Regions from separate parts of the Vibrio hyugaensis genome, predicted to be linked through region 2. Evidence: riboswitches for the same ligand, from Rfam matches in the RefSeq annotation. Region 2 holds a riboswitch; the other holds the start of a gene.
The links. A riboswitch is a leader RNA that binds a small molecule or an ion and turns the genes downstream of it on or off. The one in region 2 is predicted to bind thiamine pyrophosphate.
Positions count from the first base shown of each region.

Region 1: linked by a shared signal. The riboswitch ahead of thiC (phosphomethylpyrimidine synthase ThiC) and the one ahead of thiD (bifunctional hydroxymethylpyrimidine kinase/phosphomethylpyrimidine kinase) in region 2 are both predicted to bind thiamine pyrophosphate.

Region 1 covers NZ_CP025794.1:2,246,833-2,250,304, reverse strand. The annotation lists gene thiC (phosphomethylpyrimidine synthase ThiC) at 1-1,896, opposite strand, end outside; TPP riboswitch at 2,061-2,159, opposite strand; gene crcB (fluoride efflux transporter CrcB) at 2,221-2,604, opposite strand; gene C1S74_RS11075 (multicopper oxidase family protein) at 2,728-3,472, opposite strand, start outside.
Region 2 covers NZ_CP025795.1:4,024-7,495, forward strand. The annotation lists gene C1S74_RS17230 (TldD/PmbA family protein) at 1-885, opposite strand, end outside; TPP riboswitch at 1,242-1,351, shown strand; gene thiD (bifunctional hydroxymethylpyrimidine kinase/phosphomethylpyrimidine kinase) at 1,461-2,348, shown strand; gene C1S74_RS17240 (ABC transporter ATP-binding protein) at 2,338-3,093, shown strand; gene C1S74_RS17245 (ABC transporter permease) at 3,086-3,472, shown strand, end outside.

The sequences.
Region 1 (3,472 bases), on a different replicon from region 2:
ACCTGTATCTCTAAATTCTTGCGATTTCTGACGCATCCCCTCGAGAGGATCATCGAGCATTTTGATCGAGATAGCTTGGTCCGCAGCAACTTGCTCTGTGTCTTTCGCGTACTCTCGTACCTCTTGCGAAATCTTCATGGAGCAGAACTTTGGTCCACACATCGAACAGAAGTGAGCAACTTTTCCAGACTCTTGAGGCAAGGTTTCATCATGGAAAGCGCGTGCGGTATCTGGGTCGAGTGACAAGTTGAATTGGTCTTCCCAGCGGAACTCGAAGCGAGCCTTAGAAAGCGCATTATCACGAACTTGAGCGCCAGGGTGTCCTTTCGCCAAATCAGCGGCGTGTGCAGCAAGCTTGTAAGTGATCATGCCTACCTTCACGTCTTCTTTGTTTGGTAAGCCAAGATGCTCTTTAGGAGTTACGTAGCAAAGCATCGCACAGCCATACCAGCCAATCATGGCAGCGCCAATGCCTGACGTAATATGATCGTAACCAGGAGCGACGTCTGTCGTCAGTGGACCAAGGGTGTAGAACGGAGCTTCATGGCAGTGCTCTAGCTGCTCTTCCATGTTCTCTTTGATCATGTGCATTGGAACATGACCAGGACCTTCGATAATGACCTGTACGTCATATTCCCACGCAATCTTGGTCAACTCACCAAGGGTACGAAGCTCTGCAAATTGCGCTTCGTCGTTAGCATCGGCAACCGAGCCAGGACGCAGACCATCACCGAGAGAAAGCGCCACATCATACTTAGCACAGATTTCACAAATCTCTCGGAAGTGGGTATATAAGAAGCTTTCTTGGTGATGCGCTAAACACCATTTCGCGATGATAGAACCACCACGAGAAACAATGCCAGTAACGCGTTTTGCAGTCATTGGCACATAACGAAGTAGTAAGCCGGCATGGATAGTGAAGTAGTCAACGCCCTGCTCTGCTTGCTCAATCAGAGTATCGCGCATCACTTCCCAGTTAAGGTTTTCCGCAACACCGTTCACTTTCTCAAGCGCTTGGTACATAGGTACGGTACCGATCGGAACCGGACTATTACGCAGAATCCACTCGCGAGTTTCGTGGATGTTACGTCCAGTAGAGAGATCCATAACGGTATCACCACCCCAACGCGTCGCCCAGACTAACTTCTCTACTTCTTCCTCAATCGAAGAAGTGACCGATGAGTTACCGATGTTGGCGTTCACTTTGACCAAAAAGTTACGTCCAATGATCATTGGTTCGGATTCTGGGTGGTTGATATTAGAAGGAATAATTGCGCGACCTTCAGCAACTTCTCTGCGTACAAACTCGGCGGTAATGTCTTTTGGGAGATTCGCTCCGAAGCTTTGACCCGGATGTTGTTGATTCAGCACTTCATCACGGTATTGAGCACGCCCCATATTTTCACGTAAGGCGATGTATTCCATTTCTGGGGTAATAATACCTTTGCGAGCATAGTGTAATTGAGTCACGCACTGCCCACCTTTAGCACGTCGAATGCGTGGTAGATTGCCGTAACGAAGATCGTCTAACGTTTCGTCTTCTAAGCGTTCTTTGGTGTATACCGAACTTACTTCATCAAGTAGCTCAGTATCGGCACGATCTTCAATCCACCCTTCTCTCAGCTTAGGTAAGCCGTTGTAGAGGTCTATGGTGTGTTCTGGATCTGTGTATACACCCGAGGTATCGTAAACGCGTACAGGCTCATTAGGCTCGAAAATAGGCGCTTCTTTTGTGCCTCCAATAAGGCTGTCAGCGAGTGATATTTCACGCATTGGCACACGAATATCGGGACGTGAACCCCCTACGTAGACTTTGCTTGAATTTGGGTACGGTTGTACCGAGAGTGTATCAATGAACTGTTTTGCTTCCAGTCTCGCTTGCTTGCGACTCGACATAGCATTTTTCCTTGCTTTGTTATGCTTAGATAAAAAGTATTGGGATAAAAATGCTTGGCGGATAGATGCGACAAGAGGAATCGAATTAAGGAAGATTGAGTGAGTGCTCTTCGTCTATAACAACATTCGATTATTTGATAGGTCGACCAGATAGAGCTCTGGTGTAAATATCTTCTCTTGTTCCCTTCGCAGATTCTAATCTGATCAGGTTCAACGGATCCCGAATTAACGGTCTCAGCCTTATGGCACTCCGACAAGTAAAATCAGTATATAAAAACGGCTTGGTTAAACCAAGCCGACCTGATTAAGATTTGAGTATTTTTGCTAGCTACGCATCAATAATTGGAAACCAATCCACGCAGCCGAAATGCTTAACACGACATTCAGCAATACGTTCAATCCCATCTTAAAGAAAGCACCCTGCTGCATAAGCAACACGTTATCCATCGAGAAGGTAGAGAATGTGGTTAATGCGCCCAAAAAGCCAAGACCGATGATTTGACGCCATGGGTCAGTGACCATCAACTCAGTTTCAAACGCAGCAATGAGTAGACCCATAATAAATGAACCGACCACGTTCACGGTTAAGGTACCGTACGGAAAGCCACGACCAAGTAGCATCACACAAAGTTCAGAAATTAAGTAACGAGAACATGCACCAAATGCGCCACCCAATGCAATAAAACCCAAAACGGATAGTTGTCCCATAATTCCCCCAAAAAAGTTAATGGCGACATTGTAATCAAATTTACGGCAATAGTGATTATACAATCTTAGAATTCAGCAAAGTATAGCGCTTAAAACTTATCAAGATTTAAAAAGTTACAGGAGTCACTTTACCTCAATATAACCCATTAACCCCGTCTTCATGTGTTCAATCACATGACAATGGTACATCCAACGTCCTGGGTTATCTGCAACAAATGCCGCTTTCGCACTGCCGTTTTTTCCAAGTAAGACCGTATCGGTATTAAACGGTTCATCGAGTTTTTTGCCGTCTAATTCAAGAACGGTAAATGTGTGTCCATGAAGATGAATTGGATGGTGGTATTGAGTCACGTTCTTTAGATTAAAGATATAGGTTTTTCCCATCTCCAATGTTGAAAGCGGCGCAGGAATATTATCTTTACTCATTCCCTCCCAAGCTCGTTTATTCATCAGCCAGAATTTAGGTATCGCTTTGCCCGATTTATCAGCAGGAGTGACCGCCCCCTCCCACTCAAACACATAATCGATTTGCTCCGCATTTTTCAAATCAAGATCAGGCACAGGGTTGAGAGGCAATAAAGGCAGTTTCTGGTTGCTCGGTAGGTTAGACTCAACAATATCAAACTCACACAAAGGGAATGGGAAGCGCCCTTTCATTTGACGCACATAAACACGCTCTCCAACCTTCGGAGCAATCAATCCGACATCCAACCTCATTCCCGGACCAATTTTGTGTTGAGTGAGCCTATAAGGCGTTCTAACAGGATTACCATCAATAGCAATAACCCAAGCCTCTGCGCCTTCAATAGCGATCGGGTAAGTAATGGTGTTATCGACATTAGCAATTCTTAATCGCGTGGTAGCATTC
Region 2 (3,472 bases):
GTCATCAACATGAATCGAGCCCCATTCATTGGTCATGGTGCCATCATCGACTGCATTCACTGCGGTGTGAGCAACCATTTCGCCCATCTTGTCGTGGAATACTGACGCTTTCTTCGCAACCGAAGTGGTTTCTAGCAAGTGACCACATGCTTCATGGAAGATAACACCGCCAAAGCCGTTACCAATTACCACTGGCATTTCACCCGATGGACACGCATCCGCACCAAGTTTTACTAACGCTTGCTGCGCGATAGTTTGACCTAGCTCTTTCGCATCCAGCTGTTCACTGAACTCCCAACCAGCAAGAGCGCCAGGACCTTCCATACCAGAAGACTGCTCATTACCTTTTTGAGCGACAGTATTACCAGCAACTCGGATGTAGTGACGAGTATCGTCAACGTGTAGACCTTCTGAATTGAAGATAGACACTTGCTGTTCACGCTGAAGCACACTGCCAATGAACTGGCTGATATGTTCACTCTCTGCACGTGCAGCTTGGTCAACTTGCAATAGGAAAGCGATTTTAGAATCTAGGTTAGCGTCTTTGCCAAGTGGCATACGACAACCATGTTGAATTGGGTAGCGGTTCAGATTGAGAGAACCTGCTGACGCGATTTGCTCACGCTTATCTTTTGCAGCAAGTAGTGAGGTTACGCGTTTAAGTTCGGCTTCATCGGTGCTGTTGGTGTAACCGTAAAGCACTTTATGACCGAAGAAGAGACGAATACCGATACCAAAATCGATACCCGAGTTCACCTTATCCACCTCACCAGATGCGATCTGGACAGTGTTGGTTTGATGGTGTTCAACGAATAGCTCAGCGAAATCAGCCCCTAAAAAGAGGGCATGATCGATCACCGCTTTCGCTGTTACAGAATTAAGCATGAAATCTCCTTGCTCGTTGATCGTCCTAGCCTTCCCCACCTTTGAGTTAGACTCTGTTTATAACAGTCACAACCTAAATTGGATGACTCAAAAGCATATTGGCAACGCGTTAAATATTAACACTTTTTTAACCTTGTTTTATGCTAATCCTTGCTAAATCAAAGAACGATTCGTTACGTATTATGTCGACATCTCACTATTAGATAGTGTCTTGAACTGCCAGTTTCAATGCAGCACGTTATTTACGCTAAATTCTGTTCTCTCGTTACCGCTCTCAAGTCTCATATTTAATCGATTGCCCCCTCTTGGCCGGAAAAAACACGTGCACCGTAACTGAGTGAACTGCTATTATCTTGACGAAATAGTCGGGGGGCCCATGCATTGAATGCGTCGGCTGAGATCGAAATCGAGACCCGTTGAACCTGATTCAGTTAGCACTGACGTAGGGAACTATCATCACTTTGCCACTAGCCTGCTTGAGTCTCTATTAGTACAGCTAGTCTCAACGGATCCGATCACCGATCTTCCCTTGCGATGGCCAAGTCAGTTCCTATACGTCTGTAATAGGAGCGACCATGGCGCAGCAGTCAAGCCAAGAAAAACCATCAACACAGCCACAAGCAGCAACTTCAATAGACACACCGATTGTGTTGACGATTGCAGGTTCTGATAGTGGCGGCGGCGCAGGCATTCAAGCCGACATCAAAGCGATGTCCGCAACCGGCAGTTTTGCTTGCTCGGTAATCACGGCGATTACTTCGCAAAATACCCAAGGCGTTTCTGCGATTTTTCCCATTCCTCTCGACCATGTAGAGAGCCAACTCGATGCGGTATTTACCGACCTCAACATCGTTGCAGTCAAAGTGGGCATGCTGGCCGACTCCAACATCATCAAGGTTGTTGCCAACAAAATTAAACAATACCAGCCAAAACACCTCGTGATTGACCCTGTAATGGTGGCCACCAGCGGCGATCTATTACTGGAACAGTCGGCAATCAGCACTTTAAAAGAAGAATTGATTCCGCTCGCAGACATCATTACCCCTAACCTACCCGAAGGCGCAGCATTGACGGGTAAGCCAGTGCCTCAATCAGAATCTGAAATGAACGATATGATTGCTGATCTACGCGCGCTCGGTGCAAAAGCGGTGCTGTTAAAAGGCGGCCACTTAGAAAAAGACGAAAACAGCAACGATCTGCTGATCATGCAAGATAGCGCCGAGTTAATCAGCGCTAAACGCTTTCCAACCAAAAACACCCATGGCACAGGCTGCACGCTGTCTTCTGCTATCGCGTCTTACCTTGGCCAAGGCAACAACCTGCACAAAGCGGTGCACCTAGGTAAGCAGTACATCAGCCAAGCTATCGCACACGCTGATGAATTGGATGTCGGTAAAGGTCACGGCCCTGTGAACCATTTTTTTGCAGGTCCTAATTTTGGGAAAAGTAAAGATGTGCGCTAATGCACTCGGCATTCAGCTTACCGAAGCAAGTCTGCAATACAAAGACAGCCAAACACCAACATTAGCAGGGTTGAGTATGACTATCCCTGCTAATCAATGGACTGTGTTACTTGGCCGCAGTGGTTGCGGAAAAACGACGATCCTTCGTTATCTCGCGGGGTTGTTAGACGACAAAGTCGAATGGCATGGTGAATTAACCACCACGGATGGCATCGCCCTACACGAACGTATTGCCTACATGGCACAACAAGACTTGTTGCTACCATGGCTAAATGTGTTAGACAACGTCTGCCTCAGTTCTCGATTTTCTCAAGACCAAGCACCAGAACAAGATAAACAACGTGCACTGACTTTACTCAACCAAGTGGGACTCACAGATTACGCGGATGCTAAGCCAGCTCAGCTCTCTGGCGGCATGAGACAACGTGTTGCCCTTGCTCGCACTCTGATGCAAGACAAGCCTCTAGTTCTGATGGATGAGCCTTTCTCTGCGTTGGATGCGGTTACTCGCCATAAGTTGCAAACCTTGTCTGCCGAATTACTGAAAGATAAGACGGTTGTTCTGATTACCCACGACCCACAAGAAGCGGTGCGATTAGCTCACCAACTCTATGTGTTGCAAGGCACGCCTGCGCAAGCTCAGCACTTGGTCGTTCCAGACTCCAAGCCGCCGCGAGTTCTCGATGGAGGGTGCGCGGCACTACAACAGGCGATTTTGGATCAATTGGAGAAAGACTATGAGTGATATGACTCAGTACAACTCCGTTTCGGCACGTATTAGTAAAAAAGAACGCGTGACCCATCCGGCTCTGCGCTTGGTCATTAGCACAGCGGTGATCTTGGGATTGTGGCAGTTGGTTGTTGTGGTATTCGACATGCCAAGCTTCATCTTACCTTCACCAATTGAAGTGCTGGATAGATTGGTCACTCGTTACGATGTCCTGCTCAAACATACTTGGGTTACCGCGCAAGAGATTCTACTTGGCTTGGCGCTTGGATTATCGATGGGTTTGCTGTTCGCATTGCAAATGCTGATGTTCGAACCGCTGAAGCGTTGGTTACTGCCAATTCTGATTGCTAGCCAAGCGATCCCTGTGTTCGCTATCGCGCCAGTACTCATGCTT